2 regions of the Methylopila henanensis genome follow, and region 1 is predicted to be linked to the other one. Evidence: riboswitches for the same ligand, from Rfam matches in the RefSeq annotation. Region 1 holds a riboswitch; the other holds the start of a gene.
The links. Region 1 has a riboswitch for thiamine pyrophosphate ahead of thiC (phosphomethylpyrimidine synthase ThiC). Riboswitches for the same ligand answer to the same signal wherever they lie in the genome.

Region 1 (14,725 bases):
CGAGGCGAAGCACGCCGCGCTCTACCGCCTGATGCTCGACGACACGCCCGAGGTGCGCGTGCCCGGCGTTTGGGGCGAGCTGTCCACCGGCCGGCTGCTCACGCTCGACTGGCTGGAGGGGCGGCGGCTGCTCGTCCACAAGGAGGCCTCGCTCGAGATCCGCAACCGGCTCGCCGTCGCGATGTTCCGGGCGTGGTGGCGGCCGTTCTCGCGCCATGGCGTCATCCACGGCGATCCGCATCTCGGCAATTACGCCGCCTTCGACGAGGGCGGGGAGCCGCAGGGCGTCAACCTGCTGGACTACGGCTGCGTCCGCATTTTCCCGCCGGCCTTCGTCGGCGGGGTGGTCGACCTCTACGAGGGCCTGCGCGACGACGACGAGCAGCGGGTCGTCCACGCCTACGAGACCTGGGGTTTTCGCGGCCTGAAGCGCGAGCTGATCGACGTTCTCAACATCTGGGCGCGCTTCATCTACGGCCCGCTGCTGGACGACCGCGTCCGCACCATCGCCGACGGCGTCTCGCCCGGCGCCTATGGCCGGGCCGAGGCGTTCCGCGTGCATCAGGAGCTGAAGCGCAAGGGCCCGATCCGCATCCCGCGCGAGTTCGTCTTCATGGACCGCGCCGCGATCGGGCTCGGCGGCGTGTTTTTGCATCTGCGGGCCGAACTCAATTTCCGCCGCCTGTTCGAGGACGCGATCGCGGACTTCACGGTCGAGCGCGTCGCCGCGCGACAGGCGCAGGCGATGGAGGCCGCGGGCCTCGCGGATCGAGCCGGATGATCTGATGGCGGCGTCCGGTCGCCCGCCCGCCCGGGCCAGCGTCACCGGACGCTGACGGGGCGCCCCTCCGAAAGTTTTTCCGCTTTGCAGCATGGTTCTCGGCGGCGGGGATGCTGCGCCCGCGAAGCGGCGCGCCGGCGAGTCCGCTGAAGATTCAGGCCGCCGCCGCAAAAGCCTCAGTTATCAGGGGTTCAGCTTATTTGTGGGTTATTGGCATTTGGTATGCCAGTGGCTGAAAGGGAATTGCCACCCCCCCGGGTTTCCGATAAAGGCGAAAGTCCAAGCGCCGATTAGAACGCACAAAGGGACTGAGATCATGGCTGGCATTACCGAATACGCGACCGCCACCGGCAACGACTACGCCGAGCACGAGCGCACTTACGCCGCTGTGATGAAGCTCTCCAAGATCGGCACGGCGATGGCGGTTCTGATCGTCATTTCGCTGGCGATCGGCGGCGTGACCGGCCCCTGGTGGCTGTGCGGCCTCGGCGTGGTGCTGTCGATCGTCGGCGGCGTGATCGGCGCGGTCAGCGAGAAGGGCACCATCCTTCCGATCGGCCTGTCGGCCCTGCTGGTCGTGGCGCTCTGGTACATCGTCTGAACCGATGAAAATCGCCGTTGCGAAGGAACTCGACCCTGCGGAGCCGCGGGTCGCGCTGACGCCTGACGTCGTCAAGAAGCTGAAGGGCCTTGGGGCCGAGATCAGCGTCGAGACGGGCGCAGGCCTCAGCTCCGGCGTCATCGACGCCGCCTATGAGGAGGCCGGCGCCCAGATCGCCGCCTCGCGCGCCGACGCGCTCTCCGGCGCCGACGTGCTGCTGACGGTGCGCCGCCCGACGCCTGAGAGCCTTTCGGGCCTGAAGCCCGGCGCGCTCGTCATCGGCATCATGGATCCTTACGGCGCGGCCGACGCCATTGCGGCGCTCGCCACCGCGAACGTCTCCGCCTTCGCCATGGAGCTGATGCCCCGCATCACCCGCGCGCAGGTGATGGACGTGCTGTCCAGCCAGGCGAACCTCGCGGGCTACCGCGCGGTGATCGACGCCGCGGCCGAGTTCGGCCGCGCCATGCCGCAGATGATGACCGCCGCCGGCACCGTTCCGCCGGCCAAGGCCTTCGTCATGGGCGCGGGCGTCGCGGGCCTGCAGGCCATCGCCACCGCCCGCCGCCTCGGCGCGGTCGTCTCGGCGACCGACGTCCGTCCGGCCGCCAAGGAGCAGGTCGCCTCGCTCGGCGCCAAGTTCATCGCGGTCGAGGACGACGAGTTCAAGCAGGCCGAGACCGCGGCCGGCTACGCCAAGCCGATGTCGGCCGAGTACCAGGCCAAGCAGGCGGAGCTGACGGCCGCCCACATCGCCAAGCAGGACATCGTCATCACCACCGCGCTCATTCCGGGTCGTCCGGCGCCGCGTCTGGTGACGGCGGCCATGGTGAAGTCGATGAAGCCGGGCTCGGTGATCGTCGACCTCGCGGTCGAGCGCGGCGGCAACGTCGAGGGCGCGGTCGCGGGCGAAGTGGTCGAGGTCGACGGCGTCAAGATCGTCGGGCACCTCAATGTTCCGGGCCGTCTCGCCGCCTCGTCCTCGGCGCTCTACGCCAAGAACCTGTCGGCCTTCCTCGAGACGCTCATCTCCAAGGAAACCAAGGAGCTCGCCGTCAACTGGGACGATGAGCTCGTCAAGGCGACCGCGCTCACCCGCGACGGCGCCGTCATCCATCCGATCGCGAAACCGGCGGAGGCGAACTGATGGCCGTCCTGTCTCCTGAAGAGGCTGCGGACCGCGCTCAGGCCGCGGCCGACGCCGCCCGCGAGGCCGCAGCCGCGGCCCAGGGCTACGCCGACCAGATCGCCGACGCCGCCGGCGCCGCGCTGCACGGCGCGTCCGGCGGGGTGATCGACCCGTTCGTGTTCCGCCTCGCGATCTTCGTGCTGGCCGTGTTCGTGGGCTACTACGTGGTGTGGAGCGTGACGCCCGCGCTGCACACGCCGCTGATGGCGGTGACCAACGCCATCTCCTCCGTCATCGTCGTCGGCGCGCTGCTCGCGGTCGGCGTCGACCTCGCCGGGGGCTCCGGCCCGTGGTGGGCGCGCGGCTTCGGCTTCGTGGCCCTCGTGCTCGCCTCGATCAACATCTTCGGCGGGTTCCTCGTCACCCAGCGCATGCTCGGCATGTACAAGAAGAAGGGCTGACGGGACCGATGACCGACCTCGTCCAGATCCTCTACCTCATCGCCGGCGTCCTGTTCATCCTGTCGCTGCAGGGGCTTTCGAGCCCGGCGACCTCGCGGCGCGGCAACGCCATGGGCATCGCGGGCATGACGCTCGCGATCCTGACCACCCTGTTCGTCTCGCCGCCGCACGGCGTCGGCGGCTGGGTCCTCGTCCTCGCCGGCCTCGGCGTCGGCGGCGCGATCGGCGCGCTCACCGCCAAGCGCATCGCCATGACCTCGATGCCGCAGCTCGTGGCGGCGTTCCACTCGCTCGTCGGCCTCGCCGCCGTGCTTGTGGCGGCCGCGGCGCTCTACGCGCCGGAGGCGTTCGGCATCGGCTCCGTGGGCACGATCCATGGCCAGTCGCTGGTTGAGATGGCGCTCGGCGTGGCGATCGGCGCGATCACCTTCACCGGATCGCTGATCGCCTTCGCCAAGCTCGACGGCCGGATGTCCGGCACGCCGATCCTGCTGCCCATGCGTCACGTCATCAACATCGGCCTCGCGGCTCTGATCGTGGTGCTCGTGATCGTGTTCTGCCTGACCGAAAGCCACTTCGTGTTCTGGCTCATCGTGCTGGCCTCGCTCGCCTTCGGCTTCCTGATCATCATCCCGATCGGCGGCGCGGACATGCCGGTGGTCGTGTCGATGCTCAACTCCTATTCGGGTTGGGCGGCGGCCGGCATCGGCTTCACGCTCGGCAATCTGGCGCTGATCATCACCGGCGCGCTGGTCGGCTCGTCGGGCGCGATCCTGTCCTACATCATGTGCAAGGGCATGAACCGGAGCTTCATCTCCGTCATCCTCGGCGGCTTCGGCGGCGACGCCGCGGCGGGCGGCGGAGCGGCGGCGGGCGGGGGCGAACAGCGCCCGGTGAAGCAGGGCGCGGCCGAGGACGCGGCCTACATCATGAAGAACGCGTCCAAGGTCATCATCGTGCCGGGCTACGGCATGGCGGTGGCGCAGGCCCAGCACGCGCTGCGCGAGATGGCCGACAAGCTGAAGGAAGAAGGCGTCGAGGTGAAGTACGCCATTCATCCGGTGGCGGGCCGCATGCCGGGCCACATGAACGTGCTGCTCGCCGAGGCGCAGGTGCCTTACGACGAGGTGTTCGAGCTCGACGAGATCAACTCGGAGTTCTCGGGCGCGGACGTCGCCTTCGTCATCGGCGCGAACGACGTGACGAACCCTGCGGCCAAGACCGACAAGACCTCGCCGATCTACGGCATGCCGATCCTCGACGTGGAGAAGGCGGGCACCGTGCTCTTCATCAAGCGCGGCATGGCGGCGGGCTACGCCGGCGTGGAGAACGAGCTGTTCTTCCGCGACAACACCATGATGCTGTTCGGCGACGCCAAGAAGGTCACCGAGGCCATCGTCAAGGGGCTGTGATAGGGCGAGGGTGCTCTGAAGATGAAAGGCCGGACCGCGAGGTCCGGCCTTTTGCTTTTGTTGATCGCCGGCCGCAACCCTAAGCCTAGCGCCGGGGGTCATAATGCGGGCGTCGACATAGTCCGCTAAATAGATGACCGTGTTCGGGTTGCCGCTCGGTACGACTGGGTCTTTCTGTGCTTAGCTTTAACAAAGCGCATTGCGATCATTCCTCATCTCATTAGGATGCGCTAGCGGAGTGGGGGATAGGATGGCCGAAGCTAAGCAGGGCATGGAACAAACTGGAACCGACGAGAAGACGGCTGCAGTGAAGGCATCTGCACCGAGAAAGATTCCCGGAAATCTTCCATACCTTGCAGCCTCCGGAACCCTAAAAAGGGCGCTTGAGCGCCTTGTTGATGCGTCTCGCCCAGACAAGTTTAATGCAGATTTCTTGGAGCATGTTCTTAAGTTAAGCGGTGGTGCGGCTCGTGGCACTATCCCGATCATGAAAAATGGGCTTTTTGTCTAGCGATGGTGTTCCAACCGAGCTTTATGCTAAATTTCGAACGGAAGGTGGTCGGCCTACGGCAGCTTTAGCTGGGCTGCGAAACGGCTTTCCAGAAATATTCAAACGAAGCGAATATGCGCACACCGTCGACGATCACAAGCTGCGCGACATCATTCTCGAAATCACTGGACTGAAGGCAAATGATCCTGTCGCGCAGGCGATCAAATCAACCTTCAACGTGGTGAAGTCCTTCATTCCCGCTGGAGCTGATTTGTCCGGTGGTGATGACGACGCAAGTTTTCAGGATGAACTTGCTGGCGGCACCGCAAATCAAAGCAGTCAAAGCGAAATTGTCCGTGGTGTGAACAGAGGTTCGAAGTCGGTCGGATTGGTATACAATATTAATATTGTTCTTCCTGAGACGTCGGATCTCAAGGTGCTAAATGCGATATTCCGCAGCGTCAAAGAAAATCTCCTATGATAGATGAGGTGGACGCAGTAGAGCTGTTTTTGCTGAAAGGCGCATCGATAAAGTTGGCTGTTGAAGAGGCGAACTCTAATCCAAGAGTTAGCCGTTCAATCGCTGAGGAGAATGCTTCGGTCAAGGCCTCCGTATCGCAATTTTCGGCAGAGGTCCGCGACAACGCAGTGATGATGGCTGAGCATTATAAGCTCTTCTACATGCTAGAGAACGACATTCGCCGGCTAATTGACGACACGCTTACTGAGGATAACAAGGGGCCGGATTGGTGGGATAAATATGCCCCCGACAGTGCAAAGATCGAGTTTAAGGGAAATTTGCAGAGAGAACAGGACGCAGGGTTCACCCCAAGATCGGATAATCCTCTAGATTATGTAACGTTTGGTCAACTAGGTGATATTATTCGTGCGAACTACTCGTTATTTGGGGGTATTCTGAGTAATCAGAAGGCGATGGGTAGGGTGATGTTTTCGCTCAACAACCTCCGTGGCCCAATCGCTCATTGTGGGCTTCTGGCGGAGGATGAAGTTGATCGCCTCAAATTAACTGTGAAAGACTGGTTTCGGTTGCTTGAGGGCCCCAAGTAGCGAGTTTTTTGAAGCTGCACCTGGCGCGGGTGTTGCTGATCCTGCGCTTGGCCGCTACTCGGCCGCCCTGCCGGCTCTGGCTCCGCGCGAGCCGGACGAGCGCGTCGTCCTCGACGCACTGGATCGGCGCGAAGTCGCGGTGCGCGATGAATTCGGGCCGCGTGGGCGTGCGGATGTAGTTGGAGCAGGCGTTGAGCGTGAGATAGACGATCTTGCGCGGGTAGGGCGTGATGTTGCCGGCGGAGCCGTGCACCAGATTGCCGTGGAACATCAGCATGCTGCCGGGCCGGCCCGTCGGCGCGACGATGCCGCCTTCCGCGACCAGCCGGGTGACCGTCTCCTCGTCCAGCGTCCAGAGCGGGTACGAGGTGGTCTCGAGGTCGTGGCTCGCCTTCAGGTCGCCGGCCTTCTGGCTCTTTGGCACCAGCATCAGCGGGCCGTTGATGGGCATCACCTCGTCGAGGAAGATCGAGATGTTCATGGCGCGCGGCTCCGGCATGCCGTCGTCGCGCTTCCAGGTGCCGTAGTCCTGGTGCCATTGCCAGACCGCGCCGGTGAAGGCGGACTTGGCGTTGATCTTGTACTGGTGCAGATACACATGTTCGCCGAACACCTGCTCGACGGGCCGGATCATGCGCGGGTGCGCGCCGAGCAGGCGGAAGGCTTCGTTGTAGGTGTGGGCGGCGAAGGCGGTGCGCGGTGCGCCGTCCTTCTCGCGCCAGACCTCGGGGCGATGCTCATCGTAGATCGCGACCGCCTCGCGGCGGAGCAGGTCCACCTCCTCGGGCGTGAACAGGTCCGGCAGCAGCAGCCAGCCGTCCTCGTGGAACTGCGCGAGCTGGTCTTCGGTCAGACGCATCGTTTCCTCCTGCCGCTGCTTTTGTCGGGAATTATGCGGCGTCGCGCAGCGTGCTGAGCCGCTCCTCCATGGTTCGTCCCGCGCCGATCGCATGGTCGCGCGCGGCGGCCTCCGCGCCGTCCGGGTCTCTGGCGAGCACGCGATCGGCTATAGCGACGTGCTCGGCCCAGACGCGGGCGCGGTGCTCTGGATCGGCGAGCACCGTCGCCATGGCGCGGCGCATGTGCGGCCATTGCGGGCCGACTGTCTCCTCGATCGCTGGGTTGCCCGAGAGCCGGTAGAGCGCGCGGTGGAAGTCGGCGTCGCGGGCGATCTGCTCGGCGAGCGGCGTCCGCGCGGTGATGGCGGCCCCGGCGTCGAGCGCGCGTTCGAGCGCCGCGCCGTCCGCGCCGCGTTCCGCCGCGAGCCGGGCCGCGAGCGCGTCGAGCGCCCCGCGCACCTCGTAAAGCTGCCGGATGCGGACGCCGTCGAGCGGCGTCACCTGAAAGCCCTTGCGGCCGCTGTCGGCGAGCAGGCCCTGGCCGCGCAGCAGATGGAGCGCATGGCTGACCGGCTGGCGGGACACGCCGAGCCGCTCCGCCAGCTCGTGCTGCCGGATGCGCTCGCCCGGCGGCAGGCTGCGGTCGACGATCGCCTCGAGGATGCGGTCGTAGGTCTGGGAGATCAGGTTCGGCGCGGTCGCAAGCGGCTGCATATCAGAATTCCGAATTCGGAATTCCAAAATGCTACTTCAATCACGCAAGGGCGTCAAAAGGTCCGGGGCGCGGCGGGGGCGACAGTGATGAAGGGATAGGGCGAGGAGGGGTGCGGTCGGTCGGACGGGGGACGACCCCGGCGCCTGGGCTCGACAGAACGATTCCAAGCTCCTAACCTCGATCCCGGTCCGAGGGGCGTCCCGCTGCGATGCGGGGCTGAGATGGCGGCACGCCGATCCCTTAGAACCTGATCCGGGTCATGCCGGCGAAGGGACGGGAACCGAAGGCCGAGCCGGCGCAAGCCGCCGAACGCCTCCCAGACGTTTCGCGACACCCCGGATCTCCCGAACGAGAACATCGAGGAGGAGATCCCCCATGAACGTCCATATTCCGCCGAAGGACGCCAAGGCCGCGCCCGAAAGCGTCACCACCGGGCCGATCTTCGGCTCGCGCAAGGTCTACGCCTCGCCGAAGTCGCATCCCGAGCTTCGGGTGCCGTTCCGCGAGATCACGCTCAGCGATCCGAACGAGCCGCCGGTGCGGGTCTACGATCCGTCGGGCCGCTACACCGAGACCGACGTCGCGATCGACCTCGCCGCCGGTCTGGCGCCGGTGCGCGAAGACTGGATCGCCAAGCGCGGGCTCGACATCGCCCCGGGGCGCGCGGTGAAGCCGGAGGACAACGGCAACGTCTCCGCCGACAAGCTGGTCGCTCCGTGCCCGGCGACGCGCGTCATCCGCGAGGCCGCGAACGGCCAGATGGTGACCCAGTACGAGTTCGCGAAGGCCGGGATCATCACCGAGGAGATGATCTATGTGGCGTTCCGCGAAAACCTCGCCCGCGAGCAGGCGCTGGAGGGCGCCGGCGTCCGCCACGCCGACGGCGACAGCTTCGGCGCGTCGATCCCGGAATTCGTGACGCCGGAATTCGTGCGCGACGAGATCGCCCGCGGCCGCGCCATCATCCCGGCGAACGTCAACCACCCCGAGCTCGAGCCGATGGCGATCGGCCGCAACTTCCTGGTCAAGGTCAACGCCAATATCGGCAACTCGGCGGTGACCTCGGGCGCGGCGGAAGAGGTCGAGAAGCTGGTCTGGGCGATCCGCTGGGGCGCAGACACCGTCATGGACCTCTCCACCGGCCGCAACATCCACAACATCCGCTCCTGGATCATCCGCAACTCGCCGGTGCCGATCGGCACGGTGCCGATCTACCAGGCGCTGGAGAAGGTCGACGGCGATCCGCTGAAGCTCGACTGGGAGGTGTTCAAGGACACCCTGATCGAGCAGGCGGAGCAGGGCGTCGACTACTTCACCATCCACGCCGGCGTGCGGCTGGCGCATGTGCCGCTGACGGCGGATCGCGTCACCGGCATCGTCTCGCGCGGCGGGTCGATCATGGCGCGCTGGTGCCTCGCCGGCCATCGCGAGAGCTTCCTCTACGAGCGCTTCGGCGACATCTGCGACATCATGCGGAAGTACGACGTCTCGTTCTCGCTCGGCGACGGCCTGCGGCCGGGCTCGATCGCGGACGCCAACGACGCCGCGCAGTTCGCCGAGCTGGAGACGCTGGGCGAGCTGACCAAGATAGCCTGGGACAAGGGCTGCCAGGTCATGATCGAGGGCCCCGGCCACGTGCCGATGCACAAAATCAAGGCCAACATGGACAAGCAGCTCGCCGTCTGCGGCGAGGCGCCGTTCTACACGCTCGGGCCGCTCACCACCGACATCGCGCCGGGCTACGACCACATCACGTCCGGCATCGGCGCCGCGATGATCGGTTGGTTCGGCACCGCCATGCTCTGCTACGTCACGCCGAAGGAGCATCTCGGTCTGCCGAACCGCGACGACGTCAAGACCGGCGTCATCACGTACCGCATCTCGGCCCATGCGGCCGACCTCGCCAAGGGCCATCCCGCGGCGAAGATTCGGGACGACGCGGTCAGCCGCGCGCGGTTCGACTTCCGCTGGGAGGACCAGTTCAACCTCTCGCTCGACCCCGACACCGCCCGCGCCTTCCACGACGAGACGCTGCCGAAGGACGCGCACAAGGTGGCGCATTTCTGCTCCATGTGCGGTCCGAAGTTCTGCTCGATGAAGATCACGCAGGACCTGCGCGCCGAAGTCCGCGCCCAGAACGTCACCTTCGAGGCGGAGGAGGGCATGAAGGCGAAGTCGGCCGAGTTCCTGGAAGGCGGCGGCAAGCTCTACGTCGACGCCGCGGAGTAAAGGCCAAGGCGTCCGGACGGAGCCAAAAAAAGAAGGGCCGGAGCGACGCTCCGGCCCTTCTTCGTCTCTTGCAGGATCGACTCGCTCAGCGCTCGGTGTAGGTCGCGCCGGGGACGCCGCCGACGCGCTTGAAGGCTTCGTTGGCGCGCTTGTCGTTGCGGTCGATGTTGAGCGCCTGCGCGAACGAGGCGCGGGCCTTCAGCAGCTCGTTCTGGCGCTCGAAGGCGAGGCCGCGGCCGATCCAGGCGTCGATGTATTTCGGGTTCAGCGTGCGCGCGGTGTTGAAGTCGTCGAGCGCCGCCGCGGCGTCGTTGAGCGCGAGATAGCTCATGCCGCGGCCGACATAGGGCTCCGGCGCCGTGACCGCGATCGCGGTCGACTTGGTGAAGTCGTCGATCGCGTCGTCGTGGCGCCCCTGCGCCTGATGGATCAGGCCGCGGTTGTGCCAGGCCTGCGCGTTGTTGCGGTCGAGCTCGATCGCGCGGTCGAAGTCGGCGAGCGCGGCGTCGGTGCGGCCGGTCGAGCGGTAGAGGTTGCCGCGGCCGACGAAGGCCGGGCTGTAGTTCGGGTCGACCTCGATCGCGCGGTTGTAGTCGCTGACCGCCTCGGCGGTCTTGTTCTGCGAGCGGTAGGCGAGGGCGCGGTTGGCGTAGGCCTTGGCCATGCCGCTGTTGATGCGGATCGCCTGGCTGAAGTCGCCGATCGCGTTGTCGTACTGGCCGAGACGGGCGTAGGCGGAGCCGCGCATGTTCCACGCCTCGGCGTCGCCGGGGTTCGACTGCACGACCTGGGTCAGGGAGCCGAGGTCGCTCTGCCGGGCGGCATAGGCCTCGGGCTCGAGCGTCGCGGCCGAGGGGCCCATGGATTCGCAGCCGGCGAGCGCGAGCATCGCCACGAGAAACGCGCCGCGGCGCGCCAGAATGCCCGAACCCGAAGCCTGCATGTCCTCACCACCTTACCGCGCGCCAGCCCAAGAGCCGTCAGACACAGGCGGATTGCGGCGAGATTGCGTCCGCAGCCCGTGCTGCCGGCGGCGCGGGCCGGAGCGTGTCCCCCAAGGCGCAAAAACGCCCGCCGGACTGGTCCAACGGGCGCATCGCAGTCACGTCGCGAGACGTAAGGCGCCGGAGGCCGGCGCCGATCGCCCTCAGCGAATCACTTCTTCTTCATCGGCAGGAGGCCCTCGCGCTGCGCGCGCTTGCGGGCCAGCTTGCGGGCGCGGCGGACGGCTTCCGCCTTCTCGCGCGCCTTCTTCTCGGACGGCTTCTCATAATGACCGCGGAGCTTCATTTCGCGGAAGATGCCTTCGCGCTGCATCTTCTTCTTCAGGGCCTTCAGGGCCTGGTCGACATTGTTGTCGCGGACGAGAACCTGCACGTCGTGCCTCGGGTAGCGTTTGTCTCTGGGCGGACGGTCGCCGCGGACGGCGCCGGAAGCAAAAAACAAAAGGCCGACGCCCGCTGGTGTGCGAACGCCGCCATCGTCGGCGAAGCGTTTACCAGAGGGCTCAGGGGTTGTCTACGCGGATCGAGGCCTTATGCGCGCGAGGCGTCAGCCGATCGTCACCCGCGTGACGTGGCCCATCTTGCGGCCGGGCTTCGGCTCGCCCTTGCCGTAGAGATGGACGGCCGCGCCGGGCTCGGCCAGCAGCGCGCGCCAGCCGTTCGCCTCGGCGCCGAGCAGGTTGGTCATGACCACCCGCCCGCGGGTCGCGGTCGAGCCCAGCGGCCAGCCGGCGACGGCGCGCACATGCTGCTCGAACTGGCTGGTCTCGGCGCCCTCGATGGTCCAGTGGCCGGAATTGTGGACCCGCGGCGCGATCTCGTTGACGACGACCTTCTCGCCGGTCGGCCCCTCCACGAGGAACATTTCGACCGCGAACACGCCGACATACTGGAAGGCGTCGGCGATCTTGCGGGCGATCGCGACCGCGGAGGCCGCCGTCTCCGGCTTGATCGCCGCGGGGACGTGGGAAGAGCGCAGGATGTGGTTCTCGTGCCGGTTCTCGACCACGTCGAAAGCCGCGAACGAGCCGTCGCGCCCGCGCGCCGCCACCACCGACACCTCGGCGCGGAACGGCACGAAGGCCTCGAGGATCGCCGGCTGGCCGTTCATCATGGCGAGCGCCTGGTCGAGGCCGAGGCCCTCGCGCACCAGCACCTGGCCCTTGCCGTCATAACCGAAGCGGCGCGTCTTCAACACCGCCGGCCGGCCGATGGCGCCGACGGCGGCGGCCATGCTGGCGCGGTCGTGCACCTCCGCGAAGGCCGGCGTGGGCAGGCCGAGGTCGCGCAGGAAGGTCTTCTCGGTCAGCCGGTCCTGCGTGGTCGCGAGCGCGCGGGCGTCCGGGAACAGCGGGCTGTGGGAGGACACCAGCTCCGCGGTCGCGGCCGGAATGTTCTCGAACTCGTAGGTCACGACGTCGACGCTGTCGGCGAACAGCGCGAGCGCGGCCTCGTCGTCATAATTCGCGATCGTGCGCTCGGCCGCGACGTCGAAGGCGGGGCTGTGCGGATCGGGAGAGAACACATGCGCCTTGAGCCCGAGCGGTGCCGCTGCGAGCGCGATCATGCGGCCGAGCTGGCCGCCGCCGAGAATGCCGATCGTGGCGCCGGGGGCGAGGGGCGTCGCGGTCATGTCAGGACTCCGTCGGCCGGTCGGCCACGCCATCGGTCTGGGCGGCGCGCCAGGCGTCGAGCCGCTCCGCGAGGCTCGCGTCGGTAAGCGCAAGCACGGAGGCGGCGAGCAGGGCGGCGTTGACCGCGCCGGCGCGGCCGATCGCGAGCGTGCCGACGGGAACGCCGGCGGGCATCTGGACGATCGACAGCAGGCTGTCGAGGCCGGACAGCGTGTGCGACTGCACCGGCACGCCGAACACCGGCAGCGGCGTCATCGCCGCGACCATGCCCGGCAGGTGGGCGGCCCCGCCCGCGCCCGCGATGACGACCCGGAAGCCTTCGTCTCTCGCGCCCTTCGCGAAGGCGACGAGCCGGTCGGGCGTGCGGTGCGCGGAGACGATGCGCGCGTCATGCGCCACGCCGAGCGCCTTCAGCGTCTCGGAGGCGTGGCTCATGGTCGCCCAGTCGGACTGGCTGCCCATGACGATGGCGACAGGGGCCGCCTCGGCGCGGTCTTCCGCGACCATCGTTCGTAGCTCCGTGCGTGAGAAGGGATGGCCGGACGATAGGCGCCGCGGCGCCTGCGCGCAAGCGGGCCTTAGGTTCGCGGCGCGTTGACGCGGAAGCCCGGGCCGGCTCTGCTCGGTCTCGCGAGCCGCCCGCAGAGGCGTCCGCGGGAAACGTCGAAAAGGGAGGATGCGTCGATGAACCTCGCCGCAAAGCTGCGCCGCCGCGCCGCAGAAGGCCGGCCGGTCCGGGTCGGGCTGATCGGGGCCGGCAAGTTCGGCTCCATGTTCCTGTCCCAGGTCCGCACGACGCCGGGGCTGCATCTCATGGGGATCGCGGATCTCTCGGAGGCGCGGGCGAAGGCCGCGCTGGCGGCCACCGGCTGGGACGCCGAAGCCGCCGTCGCCGCGTCGTTCGAGGCGGCGCGCAAGGGCGGCGGCGTGATGCTGACGGAGGATTCCGAGGCGCTGATCCGCGCCGACGGTCTCGACGTCGTGATCGACGCCACCGGCAGCCCCGCCGCCGGCTGCCGCCACGCGCTGCTCGCCGCGGAGAACGGCCGGCACATGGTCATGGTCAACGTCGAGGCCGACGTGCTCGCCGGCCCCTATCTCGCCGACGCGTTCGCGCGCGCGGGGCTGGTCTACTCGCTCGCCTATGGCGACCAGCCGGCGCTGGTCTGCGAGATGGTCGACTGGGCGGAGGCCTGCGGCTTCCGGGTCGTGGCGGCGGGGAAGGGCACCAAGTACCTGCCGGCCTACCACGCCTCGACGCCGGACACGGTGTGGGACCATTACGGCCTCAGGGCCGAGGAGGCGGAACGCGCGGGCATGAACGCGCAGATGTTCAACTCCTTCCTCGACGGCACCAAGTCGGCGATCGAGATGGCGGCGATCGCCAACGCCACCGGGCTCAAGGCCCCGAAGGAGGGGCTCGCCTTTCCGCCCTGCGGCGCGCACGACCTCGCCCGGACGTTGAGGCCGCGGGCGGCCGGCGGCGTGCTGGAGGAGGCCGGCATGGTGGAGGTGGTGTCGAGCCTGGAGCGCGACGGGCGGCAGGTCATGAACGACCTGCGCTGGGGCGTCTATGTGGTGTTCGAGCCGGCGGACGAGGGCCCGCGCGGCGACTACGCCCGCCGGTGTTTTCGCGAGTACGGGGTCAGCGTCGACCCGTCCGGCCGCTACGCCTCGCTGCATCGCCCGTCGCATCTGATCGGTCTGGAGCTTGGCGTCAGCGTCGCCGCGGCCGCGCTGCGCGGGGAGGCGACCGGCGCGCCGACCGGCTTCCGCGCCGATGTGGCCGCCTGCGCCAAGAAGCCGCTCCGCGCCGGCGAGACGCTCGACGGGGAGGGCGGGTTCACGGTCTGGGGCAAGCTGATGCGGGCCGAGGATTCGCTCGCGCGCGGCGCGCTGCCGATCGGGCTCGCCCACGGCGTGCGGCTTGTCCGCGACGTCGCGGAAGGCGCGGTGCTCGGCTGGGACGACGTCGCGATCGGAGACGGGATCGCCGTCTCCACGCGCCGCGCGATGGAGCGCTGGGCGGCCGGCGCGGCGAAGGCGGCGGAGTGACCGCCGTCAGGCGATGATGTCGGGCGTAAGCTGGTCCTCGAGGAACGACATCCGGTCCTTGAGCCCCAGCTTGCGCTTCTTCAGGCGCTGGATCTGCAGCCGGTCGCCGGCGCCGACGCGCTCGAGCGCCTCGATGGCGGTGTCGAGATCGCGATGCTCCTCCTTGAGGCGAGCGAGCTCTTCCCGCGCCGCCAGCTCCTCGGCCCGCGCGTCGTCCTCCCGTCTCGCCATCGACCCCCGTCCATGCCACGCCACGCGCCGTTCCGGCGGAGTATCGCCGCGCGGCCGGCGCCGGGCAAGGGCGGCC
Region 2 (14,725 bases), on a different contig from region 1:
CAGCGCGAAGCGGTCGGCGCGCTCGATCCGCCAGCAGGTGTCGCCGGGCGCGAGCAGGGCGGCGGGCGGCGGAGAGGGGGTCAGCATCGGGTCTCGCGGCGCGGTGACGGGCGACCCGCGTTATAGGGCGCAGCCGCCCGGCGTCCGCATTGCGCCGCGGGAGCAGCCGCGGGACCGCTCTCGAAACATGACAGAGAATTAACTGGCGGCGGGAAAGCGGGCTTCCTATGTTTCAATCATCGAACACGCGGCGACGCCGCCGCGGGCAAACACAGGAGGCTACTATGGCCGTTTGGACCGCTCCGATCGTCGAAGAGACCCCCGTTGGCCTCGAGGTCACCTCGTACAGCCCGGCTGAGCTCTGAGCTTCTAAGCTCTGACGATCAGTTTCGAAGCCCCGCGCGGCCCTGCCGCGCGGGGCTTCGTCGTTTCCGGGCAGGGGTCGATCGCATCTGCTCGGCGAGGGACCATTCCCGACGCTGTCGAGCGGCGTTCAGGCCGTCGACGTGTAGCGGGCGAGGCCCGCTTCCAGGTCCGCGAGCAGGTCCTCGACCTCCTCCAGCCCGATATGGATGCGGATCGTCGGGCCTTCCGGCGCCCAGCGGCTCGCGGTGCGGATGCGGCCGGCGTCGTAGGGGATCGCGAGGCTTTCGAAGCCGCCCCAGGAGTAGCCGAGGCCGAACAGCTCCAGCCCATCCAGGAACGCGGCCACCGCAGCCCGCGATCCGGGCGCGAGCTCGACCCCGAACAGGCTCGACGCGCCCTCGAAATCGCGCTTCCAGAGCGCATGGCCGGGATCGGTCTCGAGCGCCGGGTGCATGACGCGCGCGACCTCCGGCCGGCTGTTCAGCCAGCGCGCGACCCGTAGCCCCGCCTCCTGCTGATGCGCGAGCCGGACGCCCAGTGTGCGAAGGCCGCGAAGCGCAAGGAATATATCCTCCGGACCGACGTGAATTCCCATCGCGCCATGCGCCGCCTTCAGCGCCGGAGCGTAGGATTCATTCGCCGAGATCGTGCCGATCAGCAGATCGGCATGCCCGCCGAGATATTTGGTGCCGGCCGTCAGCGACAGGTCGACCCCGTGATCGTGCGCCTTAAAAAGCAGCGGCGTCGCCCACGTGTTGTCCATTACGACGGCCGCGCCGCGCGCATGGGCCGCGCCCGCGATGGCCGGGACGTCCTGAATCTCGAAGGTCAGCGACCCCGGGCTCTCGACGAAGACCGCTTTGGTTTCGGGCCGGATCAGGTCCGCGATCTGCGCCCCGATCAGCGGGTCGTAATAGGTGGTCTCGATCCCGAGCCGGCGGAGCAGCGTATCGCAGAGATGCCGCGTCGGCTGATAAGTGGAATCGACCATCAGCAGATGGTCCCCGGAGCCGAGCACGGACAGCAGCGCCGTCGTCACCGCCGAGAGGCCCGACGGGGTCAGCGCCACGTGCGCTCCGCCCTCAAGCTCCTGCAGCGCTTCGGTCAGCGACTCGTAGGTCGGGCTGCCGCGACGGCCGTAGGTGTATCGGCCCGAGCCGCTCGTGAGGTCGGCGACCGTCGGCGACAGCACGGTCGATCCGCGCACGATTGGAGGGTTGACGAAGCCGTGCTGGTCGACGACGTCGCGCCCGCCGAGGACGAGGTAGGTCATCGGCCCGTAGGAGCGACCGCTCTTTCGCGCCATCGGCGAACCTCTCGCGTGGTCGTGAACGACCTTCGTTCATGCGTTCGCCCATAGGGCGGCGTCAAGCTTGACCAATAATTGCAACTGGCGCGAAATTCATCTCGCAGCCGTCGGAGGTTCGCGCAAAGATAAGGCGTCGGTCATCGGCGGCTTTCGAGCGCCGGGCTGGCGGGCGTTGAAAATGCCAAGGCAGGAAGCCGCCGGTGTTGCGACTTTGGTCGCAATGGAGCGAGCGGCGAACAAGGCGAGAAGATTTATGAAAAAAATCCTTACCGCTCTGGCGCTCGGCGCTTCGGCGGTCTTCGCGTCCGGCGCGGCGGGCGCCGCCACGCTGGACCAGGTCAAGAAGGACGGCGTGCTGAAATGCGGCGTCAGCACCGGCCTTCCGGGCTTCTCGAACCCGAACGAAAAGGGAGAGTGGACAGGGCTCGACGTCGACCTGTGCCGCGCCGTCGCCGCCGCGATCCTCGACGATCCGACCAAGGTCCGCTTCACGCCCCTGACCGCGAAGGACCGCTTCACGGCCCTGCAGTCCGGCGAAGTCGACGTGCTGTCGCGCAACTCCACCTGGACGTCGTCGCGCGACGCGACCCAGGGCCTGAACTTCACCGCCACCAACTATTACGACGGCCAGGGCTTCCTGGTGCGCAAGGCGCTCGGCGTGAAGTCGGCGCTGGAGCTCAACGGCGCCTCCGTCTGCACCCAGTCCGGCACCACGACCGAGCTCAACGTCGCGGACTTCTTCCGCACCAACAACCTCCAGTACGAAGTCGTGGCCTTCCAAGGCCAGGAAGAGACGCTGAAGGCCTATGAGTCCGGCCGTTGCGAGGTGTTCACCTCGGATTCCTCCCAGCTCTACGCGCTGCGCCTGAAGCTCGCCAATAAGGACGAGCACATGGTGCTGCCGGAGCTGATCTCGAAGGAGCCGCTCGCCACCGCCGTCCGTCAGGGCGACGACCAGTGGTTCGACGTCGTGAAGTGGGTGCACTACGCGATGCTGAACGCCGAAGAGGCCGGGATCACGTCGAAGAACGTCCAGGAGATGCTGAACTCGCCGAACCCCGACGTCCGCCGCATGCTCGGCGTCGAGGGCAATTTCGGCGAACAGCTCGGCCTGACCAAGGACTGGGTCGTCCGCATCGTCGGCAAGGTCGGCAATTACGGCGAGGCCTTCGACCGCAATGTCGGCGCCGGTTCGCCGCTCCAGATCGAGCGCGGCAAGAACGCGCTCTGGACCAAGGGCGGCCTGCAGTACGGTCCGCCGATCCGCTGAAGACGGTTCGGCCGGAGCGCGGGCGTCCTACGTCCCGCTCCGGCCGCCCGGTCTCCGCGACGGCGCGGGGACCGGCTCGGACGTCGATGGGCGCATGTCCCGTCGCGGCATCAGTCGGCCCGGAGCCGCAGCGGCCCGCCCGTCTCATTCGTGGAGCCCCGAATGGCGATCACTCACGAAGGTCCAGCCCCCGCTGAGCCGGCCCGCTCGCGCTCGTCCATCCTGAACGACGCGCGCTTCCGGGGCCTGGTCGCGCAGGCGGTCGTGGCCGCGATCGTGGTCTTCGCGATCGGCATGATGGTCTGGAACGCCCAGACCAACCTCGCCAACCAGCGCATCGCCTCGGGCTTCGGGTTCCTGAACCAGACCGCCGGCTTCGGCATCAACCAGACGATGGTCGAGTACAACGAGACCTCGACCTACGGCCGCGCGCTCCTCGTCGCCATCATCAACACGCTGCTGGTCGCCGGCGTCGGCATCTTCTTCGCGACGATCTTCGGCTTCCTCGTCGGCGTCGGCCGGCTTTCGAAAAACTGGATGGTCCGGCAGGTCTGCACCGCCTATGTCGAGGTGACGCGCAACCTGCCGCTGCTGTTCCACATCCTGTTCTGGTACCTCGCCGTGCTCGCGGCGATGCCGGCGGCGCGCAACAGCTATTCGCTGTTTGGTGAGATCTACATAAACAATCGCGGAATCTACATCCCGAGGTTCGTATTCGGCGAGGGCAGCGGCGTCGGGCTGATCGCCTTCGCCGTCGCCATCGTCGGCGTGGTGGTCCTGAAAAAGTGGGCGACGGCCCGGCGGAACGCGACCGGCCAGCAGTTTCCGGTGTTCTGGACCTCGGTCGGCCTGCTGATTGGCCTGCCGCTGGTCGCGCTGCTCGCCGTCGGCTTCCCCGTCACGATCGACCACCCGGTCCTGAAGGGCTTCAACTTCAACGGCGGTTCGCGGCTGCTGCCGGAGTTCGCGGCGCTTGTCATCGCGCTCTCGATCTACACCGGCGGCTTCATCGCCGAGATCGTCCGCGCCGGCATCAAGGCCGTGAACTACGGGCAGTCGGAGGCCGCCGCCTCGCTCGGGCTGAAGCCCGGCCTGGCCACCCGGCTGGTGGTGATCCCGCAGGCGCTTCGGGTCATGATCCCGCCGCTGACGAGCCAGTACCTCAACCTGACCAAGAACTCGTCGCTCGCGGCCTTCGTCGGCTATCCCGAGCTGGTCCAGGTCTTCGCTGGCACCACGCTCAACCAGACCGGCCAGGCCATCGAGATCATCGCGATCACGATGGGCATCTACCTCGTGATCAGCCTCGTCACCTCGGGCTTCATGAACTGGTACAACAAGCGCGTCGCGCTGATCGAACGGTGAGGGCGGCGGCATGACCGACACGACCATCGCGGGACCGAACCGTCCTTTCATCCGCACCGAGATGCTGACGCCGCAGCCGCCGCCGGCGGCGGTGTCGGGCTTCTCCGGCTGGGCGCGGCAGAACCTCTTCTCCGGTCCGATGAACGCGCTGCTGACGCTCGTCTGCGCCGCGCTCGCCGTCTATCTCGCCTGGGTTTTCATCGACTTCCTGTTTCTGCGCGCGGTGTGGACCGGAACGAATCGCGAAGCCTGCGTCGCGCCCGGCGTCGGCGCGTGCTGGCCTTTCATCACCAACCGTTTCGGGCAGTTGCTGTATGGGTTCTATCCGGCGGACCAGCATTGGCGCCCGGCCACGGTGTTCTTCGTGGCGGTCGCGCTGATCGTTCCGCTGCTGATCCCGAAGGCGCCCTATAAGAAGGCGAACGCGCTCCTGTTCTTCGTCGCGTTCCCGATCTTCGCCTTCGTGATGCTGCACGGCGGCTATTTCGGCCTCCGCACGGTCGAGACCCGGGCCTGGGGCGGCCTGCTCGTCACGCTCGTCGTCGCGACGACCGGCATCGTCGCCTCGCTGCCGCTCGGGATTCTGCTGGCGCTCGGCCGCCGGTCGAAGCTGCCGCTGATCAAGTTCGTCTCGATCGCCTTCATCGAGTTCTGGCGCGGCGTGCCGCTGATCACCGTGCTGTTCTTCGCCACCTATATGCTGCCGCTGTTCCTGCCGTCCGGCTGGACGATCGACGGCCTGCTGCGCGCGCTCGTGGGCGTCGCGCTGTTCTCCGCCGCCTACATGGCCGAGGTGGTGCGCGGCGGTCTGCAGGCGATCCCGAAAGGCCAGTACGAGGGCGCGATGGCGATGGGCCTGCGCTACTGGCCGATGATGCTGCTGATCGTGCTGCCGCAGGCGCTGAAGCTGGTCATCCCCGGCATCGTCAACACCTTCATCGGCCTGTTCAAGGACACGACGCTGGTCGCGATCGTCTCGATCTTCGACTTCCTCGGCATCATCCGTGCGGCCTTCGCCGACCCCAACTGGGCGACGCCGATGACGGTCTACACCGGGTTCGCCTTCGCGGGCATCGTCTACTTCATCTTCTGCTACGGCATGTCCCGCTATTCGAGGTTCGTCGAAGAGCGGCTCGACACCGGCCACAAGCGCTAAGCACAGGGAGCCGCCGTCATGGCCGAATCCGTCGTCGAAGCCTCAGAACTGCCGTCCGTCGACAAGGCGCCGCCTTCGAAGGAGATCGCGGTCGAGATCATCGGCATGCACAAGTGGTATGGCGAGTTCAACGTCCTCAAGGACATCAACCTCAGGGTGAAGCGCGGCGAGCGCATCGTCATCTGCGGGCCGTCCGGCTCCGGCAAGTCGACGATGATCCGCTGCATCAACCGGCTCGAGGAGTTCCAGAAGGGCCAGATCATCGTCGAGGGCACCGAACTCACCAACGATCTCAAGAAGATCGACGAGATCCGGCGCGAGGTCGGGATGTGCTTCCAGCACTTCAACCTGTTCCCGCATCTGACGATCCTCGAGAACTGCACGCTGGCTCCGATCTGGGTGCGCAAGATGCCCAAGAAGGACGCCGAAGAGATCGCGATGCACTTCCTCAAGCGGGTGCGCATTCCCGATCAGGCCCACAAGTATCCGGGCCAGCTCTCGGGCGGCCAGCAGCAGCGCGTCGCCATCGCCCGCGCGCTCTGCATGAAGCCGAAGATCATGCTGTTCGACGAGCCGACCTCGGCGCTCGACCCCGAGATGGTCAAGGAGGTGCTCGACACCATGGTCGGCCTCGCCAACGACGGCATGACGATGCTGTGCGTGACGCACGAGATGGGCTTCGCCCGTCAGGTCGCCGACCGCGTGATCTTCATGGACGCCGGCCAGATCGTGGAGTCGAACGAGCCGAACGCCTTCTTCGCCAACCCGCAGCACGAGCGCACCAAGCTGTTCCTCAGCCAGATCCTGCACTGACCGCGCAGGCGGGCGGGGGGCTAGGGGAACCGACCGCGGCCCGGCGGGTTTCTCCCTCGAACAAGGGAGATGACGCATGGCGGGCTCGCCGACACCTGAGAAGGACCGCAGCGCCGCGACGGGCGCCTCCGAGGCGGACGCTGTCCGGCCCGTGAAGTTCGAGCGGCGACCGGACGCGGGCCCCGGCAAGGGAGACGCTCCCGACGGCCCTCCGGACGCCGCCGAGACGGCCGGCGTGAAACGCAGGGCCGGGGACGCGCGCAAGACGCCGAAGAGCGCGCCGGGCGCGATCGATCCGGAGAAGCTCGACAGCGAATCCGACGACGCCGCGGGATGAGCGGTTGCGCTTCGCGCCTACATACTCTCGACTTCAGGCCTGAACGCGTGTGATCTCGATCCACTCGCGGGCGCGCGCTTCCGGATCGGCGGCGCCGACCACGTCGTTGACGACGGCCACGACGTCCGCGCCGGCGGCGAGGCACTGCGCGGCGCGCTCGGGCGTCAGGCCGCCGATCGCGACCAGCGGACGGTCGCCGATGACCCGCTTCCATTCGCCGATGCGCTCAAGCCCTTGAGGCGCAAAAGGCATTTGCTTCAGGATCGTCGGCCAGATCGGCCCGAGCGCCACATGGTGCGGATCGACCGACAGCGCCCGGTCGAGCTCAGCCGGCGTGTGGGTCGAGACGCCGAGGCGAACGCCCGCGGCGCGGATCGCCTTGAGGTCGGCCCCGTCGAGGTCCTCCTGCCCGAGATGGAGGAAGGGCGCGCCGAGATCGATGGCGGCCTGCCAGTAGTCGTTGACGACAAGAGTTGCACCGGCCGTCGCGCAAAGCTGCAACGCGCGGTTAATTTCATGGTTAACAACGTCTTGCGGCTTGTTCTTAACCCGAAGTTGGATCAGCCGCGCGCCGACGCCCACGAGACGCGCCACCCAGTCCGCGCTGTCGACGACGGGGTAGAACGGATCGAGCCGCGCCGTCATGCGAGGCTCGCGCGGCCGAAGACCGGCGTCGAGGGCGCGGCCATGTCGCGGGGCTCGATCGGGTCGGCGAGGAAGCCCGCTCGGCCCGCTTCGATGGCGCGGGCGAAGGCGCCGGCCATGGCCACCGGATCGCCGGCCTTGGCGACGGCGGTGTTGAGCAGCACGGCGTCGTAGCCGAGCTCCATCGCGGCGGCGGCGTGGCTCGGCCTGCCGATGCCGGCGTCGATCACCAGCGGCACGTCCGGGAAATGCGCCCTGAGCGACCGCAGCCCATAGACGTTGTTGAGCCCCATGCCGGTGCCGATCGGGGCGCCCCAAGGCATCAGCAGCTTGCAGCCGGCGTCGAGCAGGCGCTCGGCCACGACCAGGTCCTCGGTGGTGTAGGGAAACACCTCGAAGCCTTCAGAGGTGAGGATGCGCGCCGCCTCGACCAGGCCGAAGACGTCCGGCTGCAGGGTGTCGGCCTCGCCGATCACTTCGAGCTTGATCCACGACGTCCCGAACACCTCGCGCGCCATCTGCGCGGTCGTCACGGCCTCCTTCACGGAGTGGCAGCCGGCGGTGTTGGGCAGCACCCGCACGCCGAGCTCGGCGATCAGCCCCCAGAAGTCCTGGCCCTCGCGCAGCCGGCCGGATTCGCGACGCAGCGACACGGTCAGAATCTCGGTCCCGGAGGCCCGCGCCGCGTCGGCGAGGATGGCGGGCGAGGGGTACTGCGCCGTGCCGAGCAGCAGGCGGGACGCGATCTCGACGCCGTAGAAGTTCAGCATGTCAGCCTCCTTGCCGGGGCGAAACGATTTCGATGCGGTCGCCGTCCTCGAGCGCGGTGGCGGCGCGGGAGGCGGCGGGCACGAAGGCGCCGTTCAGCGCCGTCGCCACCACCGCGCTGTCGAGCTCGAGCAGGCGCAGCGCCTCGGCGAGGTCGGCCGCGGCGAGATCATGCTCGTCGCCGTTCACGGTCAGCTTCATGGGACGTGTCCTCCGGTCGCGTCGCGATCTCCGCGGCCTGCTGAGCGCATGTGGGCGACAACAGAAATCCGTGACGGTAGAGACCGTTGACGTAGGTTGTTCCGCCGCGTCTTTCAACGCGCGGCAGGTTGTCGGGGAAGGCGGGACGGACGTCGGCCCGCACTTCGAGAATCTCGGCTTCGCCGAAGGCCGGGTGCAGCGCATAGGCCGCATTCAGCAGGTCGACGACCGAGCGGGCGGTCGCGCCGCGGCGCTCGGCGCTCTCGATCATGGTCGCGCCGAGCATGAACACGCCGCCGGCCCGCGGCACCACGTAGAAGGGAATGCGCGGGTGCAGCAGCCGCACCGGCCGCGACAGGCGGATCTCGTCGGTCCGCACCACCAGCATTTCCCCGCGAACGCCGCGCAGGTCCGGCAGGGCGTCGCGGGCGGCGAAGCCCCGGCAGTCCACCACGGCGTCGTCCCCGACCTCCGCCGGGTCGGCCTCGACGCCGTAGCGGAACGTGACGCCTCGCTCGCGCAAGGAGCGCTCCAGTGAGGCGAGCGCGCCGCGCGGGTCGAGATGCCCCTCGTCGGGGAAGAACAGGCCGGCGCGGAAGCGGCCGGCGAGGTCGGGCTCCAGCTCCGCCACCCGGTCGCCGTCGATGGTCTCGTAGCGCTCGGTGCGGCGGGCGAAGCGCGTGAGCTCGGCCGAGTCCCGCGGCGGCGCGACCACCAGCGTGCCGTGGCGCGTCACGGCGCCGGTCGCTTCGTCCCACCAGTCGAGCGCGACCGCGCCGCGCGTGGCGACGACCGGCTCGGCGCTCTCCCGCTCGCACCACGGCGCCAGCATGCCGCCGGCGGACCAGGAGCAGGCGCCTGCGCCGAGCGCGGCCGCGCGGTCCACGACCGTGACGGTCGCGCCGCGACGAACAAGCTCCAGAGCGGTGGTCAGGCCGGCGACGCCGGCGCCGAGAACGGTGACGCGCATGGGCGCGGGTGCTCGCTTCCGCGTGTGGCGGGTCGAGCCGGCGAAATGCGGAAAGCGTCGGTCTGGCGCCCCCGTTCCTTCGCCGGCATGACCCGGATCAGGTTCAAAGGGTTCGGCTCTCGCCGTCTCAGCCCTCGCGGGCACCCCTCGGGTTCCGAGACGATGGGGGCGGCGGCCGGCGGTGTCAACGGCCGGCGCCGTCTTCCGTCATCAGGCCGCGACGTGAGCGGCGGGCGGCGCGACGCGGCAGAACGCCCGGAACGAGCGCTCCACCAGCGCCGGGTCCAGCCCGTGCGCGATCACCACCAGCTTGGTGGCGGGGCGCCCGTCCGGCCATGCGTCGAGATGGACGGGGGCGTGCACCAGATGCTGCACGCCCTGGATCACGACGGGCGTGTCGACGCCCTCGACCGCGACCAGACCCTTGAGCCGCAGGATGCGGTCGCCGTGCCGGTTCAGCAGCATCGACAGCCAGAGGCCGAAGCGCGCCCAGTCCAGCGGCTGCTCCGCAGCGAGCGCGAAGGCGCGCACGGCGCCGTGGCGGCCGGCGCCCGCGGCGAGCCAGCGCCGGACCTCGACGGCGCGGGTCGCGTCGTCATGGACGTCGGCGAGCAGCAGGTCGGGCGAGGGCGCGTCGTCGGGGAAAAGTTCGATCACCGGCGCTGCCGGATTGAGGTTCGCGAGCCGTGTCCTGACGCGGGCGGCCGCGGCCTCCGGCGCAAGATCGGTCTTGGTGAGGATCAGGCGGTCGGCGACAGCGGCCTGACGCACGGATTCCTCGTGGGCGTCGAGCGTCGCCTCGCCCAACATGGCGTCCACCACGGTCACGATCGCGCCGGTGCGGAGCTGGTGGCGCAGCGCCGGGTCGGCGGCGAGGGTCGCAACGACCGGACCGGGGTCTGCAAGGCCTGTGGTCTCGATCACGATCCGATCGAAGCCGGCGATCTCGCCGCGGGCGCGCCGCCCGAGTAGCGCCATCAGCGCGTCGCGCAGATCGCCGCGCACGGTGCAGCAGAGGCAGCCGCTCTTCAGCAGCACCACGTCGTCGGCGATCCGCTCCAGCAGCAGGTGGTCGAGCCCGGCCTCGCCGAACTCGTTGACCAGCACGGCCGTGTTGGCGAGCTCAGGTTCCGCCAGCAGGCGCTTCAGCAGCGTCGTCTTCCCCGAGCCGAGGAAGCCGGTCAGGATGTTGACGGGAAGGCGGCTCACCGCTCCAGCGCCGCGATGACGGCGGGATCGAGCGGGTCGCAGTCGCGGCGGATCAGCTTTTCGGCCGCGGGCCAGACCGCGCCGAGCGTGTCGACCACCGCGACCTTGCCGGTGCGGGACGACAGCGTGAAGCGGCCGCCCCATTCGCGGACGCCGAGACCGTAGAGCGCCAGCGTCTCGTTCGCCACCGCCGCGCGGCGGTGGCGCTCGGCGGTCGGCGTCAGCGCAGGGTCCGCGACGCCGTCGCTCCAGTGCGCTTCCGATCCGAACGACCCGCAGAGCCCGCACATGGCCGTCAGGACTGCGGCCGCGCGCTTCCCGAGCGCGGATAGCGCTTGGCGAAATCCTCCGCGATCTCCTCCATCGCGACGAACTTCACGCCGGCATGGGCGCGCATGTGGTCGTAGAGCCGCTGGTGCATCTGCAGCACGTGCGGGCGGCCGGAGACGTCCGGGTGGATGGTGAGCGGGAACACGGCGTAGTCGTAGTTCTCGTAGACCCAGTCGAACTGGTCGCGCCACATCCGTTCGATGACGTGCGGATCGACGAAGCCGTGGCTGTTGGGCGCGGCCTTGATGAACATCATCGGCGGCAGGTCGTCGAGATGCCACGAGGCCGGGATCTCGATCAGGTCGGTCTCCGCGCCCGAGGTGAACGGCTTCATCCAGGTCGAGGGGTGCTGCGAGTAGTCGATCTTGGTCCACTGGTCGCCGACCGTCACGTAATAGGGGTGATGGTCGTTGTGCATCAGCGAGTGGTCGTAGCGGACGCCCTTCTTCTGCAGCAGTTCGTTGGTCTTGGCGCCGAACTCCCACCACGGCGCCACATAGCCGCGGGGGCCCTGGCCGGACAGCTCGGCGATCACCTCGACGCATTTGTCGAAGATCGCCTCCTCCTGCTCCGGCGTCATCGCGATCGGGTTCTCGTGGCTGTAGCCGTGCATGCCGATCTCGTGGCCGGCGGAGGCGACCGCCTTCATCTCCTCCGGAAAGGTCTCGATCGAGTGGCCGGGGATGAACCAGGTGGTCTTGATCCCCCACTTGTCGAACAGGCGCAGCAGGCGGGGCGAGCCGACGCGGCCGGCGAACACGCCGCGGGAGATGTCGCAGGGGCTGTCCTCGCCGCCGTAGGAGCCGAGCCAGCCGGCCACGGCGTCGACGTCGATCCCGTAGGACACGAAAATCTCCTTCGGCATGGCGTCTCGTCCTCTCTGTCGTTGTTCGGCTTCTGGTCGGTCAGTTCATCCTCGCGGGGCGAGGGCGGCAAGTCACGCTTCGTCGACGGGCCGCGGCTTCAGCCGCAGCCGAGGCAGCCCCGAAACCAGTCGCGCAAGCCGGCGTCGAACGGCCCCCATGCGGCTTCGAGCGCGCGATGGCGGCCGGCGTTCGCCCGGAACAGCGTCCGAAGCTCGGCCTCGACCGCGTCGAGATCGACGCCCGTGACGCGGCCGTCGGCGACGATCGTGCGGCCCGCCACCACGACCTCGCGCACATGGGCCGCGGCGCCGCGGGTGAACAGCAGGTCGAGCGGATCGACCGGTGCGATCCGGTCGCGGTCAAGCGCGTCGAGATCGAACGTCACGAAATCCGCCGGCGCGCCGGGCGTCAGCGCTCCGTCTCCGGGCGCGCCGACGGCGGCGCGGCCGGCGGCGATCACGGCCGACAGAAAGCCGGCGCGCGTCCATGCGGGATCGAGCTTCGCCCCGGCGTGGACGCCGTGCACCAGCCGCATCTCGCGCAGCAGGTCGTCGTCCTCGTCGAGCGCCTGCCCGTCGACGCCGACCGCGACCCGGCAGCCGCGGGCGTGGGCCTGGCGGATGGGGCCGAGGCCCGAGCGCAGATACATGTTCGAGCTGAAATTGGTGACGATCCGCGCGCCGGAGGCCGCGATCCGGTCGAGTTCGTCGGGGCGCGCATGGACGCAATGGGCGAGCGTCAGCCGCTCCGACAGCAGGCCGATCTCCTCCAGATGCCGGACGACGCCGTCGGGGAAGGCCCGGTCCGCCCAGGCGCGCTGGCGCTCGGTCTCCAGCAGATGCATGTGCACGCGCCGCCCGGTGCGGGCGGAAGCGTCCGCGATCGCCTCCAGCATCGGGCGCGAGCACCATTGCGGGCCCGCCGGCCCGTACTGCACGTCGACAAGCGGCCCCGCGATCGCGTCCGCGATCTCGTCGACGAGGTCGAGATAGGCCTGCGGCGTCGTGGGCTCGCGGACGAAGGCCTCGCGGAACAGCGCCTCGGTCGCCGGGGGCAGGCGCGCCAGCATCTCGGTCTCGTCGCCATAGACCAGCGGGTTCATGTCGCGCACGGCGGGCGCGAAGGCGATGCGCACGCCGATGTCGTTCGCGGCGCGGGCGATGGAGCGGGCCTCGTCGACCGGAGACAGCGTCCCGCTCGGCCGGGTGTAATGGACCATCACCGCGCCGCAGCCGGCCCGCGCGGCGCGGGCGAGCGGGGCGATCGCCGCGAGATAGGGGTCCGGCGGCGTCACGAACACGTTGCGCGGCAGCCAGGCTTCGAGCGGCAGGAAGGCCGACCCGAACGAGGTCGTCGACAGCGGCCGCGCATGGTCGTGCGCGTTGACGAGCGCCGGCGTCACCAGGCGTCGCGGCCCGCGAGGCGGCTCGCCAAGCCGCTCGATCGCCGCGACGCCGCCGCCCTCATGCGCGAGGGCGACGTCGTGGCGAAGGCGTTCGCCGTCGAACAGCGCCGCGGCGGCGACGGCTCCGGCCATGGTCAGTTCGCCGTGTAGACGAGTTCGCGCTCGGCGCGGGCCGGCAGGAACTCCCGCGAGAAGATCTCGGCCGGCTCCGGCGCGCGGGGCAGGCCGTAGCCCGCAACCACGATGTCGATCGCCTTCTTCATGCGGTCGTCCTTGATGTCGCCGAGGCCGATCTCGGCGGCTTCGGGCGAGACCATCAGCTTCTCGTAGGCGAACTGCAGGCGGCGCTTCTCGACCGCGAGGTTGACGAGGTTGTCATAGGCCTCGATCGCCTTCATGCCCGCCTCCTGGTCCTTGCCGATCTCGATCGCCGCGCGGTTGACGGCCTTGACCAGCCCCGCCACCGCCTTCGGATTCTCCTTCAGCAGCTTGCGCGAGACCATCATGCCGTTCGAGTAGAGGTCGAGGCCATAGTCGCCGAAGTTCAGCCAGCGGTAGTCCTTGTCCGGGTCCTGCCGGTTCAGCACGAGGTTGAAGTAGCTCGTGAGGGTGAACACCATCGCGCCGTCGATGTCGCCGCGGATCAGCATCGGCTCCTGAAGGTTCGGGGCCATGTTGGAGAGCTTGACCTTTTCCATGTCGACGCCGTTGGTCTTGGCGAAGACGGAGATCAGGCGCGTGGTCGGCGTGCCCTGCGCGCCGCCGAGCGTCTTGCCCTCGAGGTCCTTCGGGGACTTCACGCCGGCCTCCGCCTTGGTCACGACCGCGAAGGGCGGGCGGTTCCACATCTGGTAGACCATCACCGGCGCGGCGTCCGGGCGCTGGGCGGCGTTCTGGATGATGGCGTTGACGTCGCCGAAGCCCGCGTCCCATGCGCCCGACATGATGCGGGTGACGGTCGCGCCCGAGCCCTCGCCCTGGTCGATCTGGACGTCGAGCCCTTCCTCCTTGAAGTAGCCCTTGTCCTTGGCGAGCATGAAGGCGGCGTCGGAGCCTTGGGTCTTCCAGCCGAGCGTGAACTTGATCTTGGTGTCGGCCGCCGCGGCGGGCGCCGAGACGAGGGCGCCGAGCGCGAGCGCGGCGAGGAGCGGTTTGAGCATCTCGGGGATCCTTCCTGCTTGGGAATGGTCAGGCGGCCGCGAAGTCGTCGCGGCGGGAGGCCCAGCCGGTGACGCGGCGCTCGATGAGGGAGAAGGCGACGTAGAGGGCGACGCCGAGGCCCGCGAGCACGAACAGCCCGGCGAAGACCAGCGGCACGTCGAAGTTCGACGACGCGCTCATCATCACGTTGCCGACGCCGCGGTTCGACGCGACGGTCTCGGCCAGCACGGTGCCGACGAAGGCGTAGGTGATTGAAACCTTCAGCGCCGCGAAGAAGAACGGCGTCACGCGCGGCAGGCCGACGTTCCAGAGGATGTCGGCCTTCGAGGCGCCGAGCGCCTTGAGCACGTCCTCGAGCTCGGGCTCGGTGGTGGCGAGGCCCGTCGCGACGTTCACGACGATCGGGAAGAAGCAGATCACGAGCGAGGTCAGGACGGCCGGAACCGTGCCGGAGCCGAACCACAGCACGAAGATCGGCACCACGGCGACCTTCGGGATCGACGAGAAGCCGATGAGCAGCGGATAGGCGGTGTCGTAGGCGACCTTCGAGACGC

Region 2: it holds a riboswitch for thiamine pyrophosphate, as region 1 does, so the genes downstream of both, ACFSCV_RS14055 (FAD-dependent oxidoreductase) here and thiC (phosphomethylpyrimidine synthase ThiC) in region 1, are expected to answer to the same signal.

Annotation. Positions count from the first base shown of each region.
Region 1 covers NZ_JBHUER010000004.1:58,955-73,679, forward strand. Annotated here, with positions in the region: gene ACFSCV_RS06585 (ABC1 kinase family protein) at 1-781, shown strand, start outside; gene ACFSCV_RS06590 (aa3-type cytochrome c oxidase subunit IV) at 1,098-1,382, shown strand; gene ACFSCV_RS06595 (Re/Si-specific NAD(P)(+) transhydrogenase subunit alpha) at 1,387-2,529, shown strand; gene ACFSCV_RS06600 (proton-translocating transhydrogenase family protein) at 2,529-2,972, shown strand; gene ACFSCV_RS06605 (NAD(P)(+) transhydrogenase (Re/Si-specific) subunit beta) at 2,981-4,384, shown strand; partial or broken gene ACFSCV_RS06610 (DUF5343 domain-containing protein) at 4,656-5,355, shown strand; gene ACFSCV_RS06615 (Swt1 family HEPN domain-containing protein) at 5,352-5,942, shown strand; partial or broken gene ACFSCV_RS06620 (phytanoyl-CoA dioxygenase family protein) at 6,022-6,801, opposite strand; gene ACFSCV_RS06625 (GntR family transcriptional regulator) at 6,833-7,495, opposite strand; TPP riboswitch at 7,678-7,787, shown strand; gene thiC (phosphomethylpyrimidine synthase ThiC) at 7,872-9,725, shown strand; gene ACFSCV_RS06635 (tetratricopeptide repeat protein) at 9,811-10,668, opposite strand; partial or broken gene rpsU (30S ribosomal protein S21) at 10,884-11,102, opposite strand; gene ACFSCV_RS06645 (5-(carboxyamino)imidazole ribonucleotide synthase) at 11,277-12,362, opposite strand; gene purE (5-(carboxyamino)imidazole ribonucleotide mutase) at 12,364-12,870, opposite strand; gene ACFSCV_RS06655 (NAD(P)H-dependent oxidoreductase) at 13,048-14,418, shown strand; gene ACFSCV_RS06660 (YdcH family protein) at 14,425-14,649, opposite strand.
Region 2 covers NZ_JBHUER010000010.1:199,001-213,725, reverse strand. Annotated here, with positions in the region: gene ACFSCV_RS14110 (phospholipase D-like domain-containing protein) at 1-87, opposite strand, end outside; gene pqqA (pyrroloquinoline quinone precursor peptide PqqA) at 228-365, shown strand; gene metC (cystathionine beta-lyase) at 494-1,672, opposite strand; gene ACFSCV_RS14095 (amino acid ABC transporter substrate-binding protein) at 1,929-2,945, shown strand; gene ACFSCV_RS14090 (amino acid ABC transporter permease) at 3,108-4,310, shown strand; gene ACFSCV_RS14085 (amino acid ABC transporter permease) at 4,336-5,466, shown strand; gene ACFSCV_RS14080 (amino acid ABC transporter ATP-binding protein) at 5,572-6,279, shown strand; gene ACFSCV_RS14075 (hypothetical protein) at 6,356-6,616, shown strand; gene ACFSCV_RS14070 (thiamine phosphate synthase) at 6,650-7,261, opposite strand; gene ACFSCV_RS14065 (thiazole synthase) at 7,258-8,031, opposite strand; gene thiS (sulfur carrier protein ThiS) at 8,033-8,230, opposite strand; gene ACFSCV_RS14055 (FAD-dependent oxidoreductase) at 8,199-9,200, opposite strand; TPP riboswitch at 9,258-9,358, opposite strand; gene ACFSCV_RS14050 (CobW family GTP-binding protein) at 9,411-10,409, opposite strand; gene ACFSCV_RS14045 (hypothetical protein) at 10,406-10,699, opposite strand; gene ACFSCV_RS14040 (polysaccharide deacetylase family protein) at 10,705-11,604, opposite strand; gene ACFSCV_RS14035 (amidohydrolase family protein) at 11,703-13,142, opposite strand; gene ACFSCV_RS14030 (ABC transporter substrate-binding protein) at 13,145-14,170, opposite strand; gene ACFSCV_RS14025 (ABC transporter permease) at 14,199-14,725, opposite strand, start outside.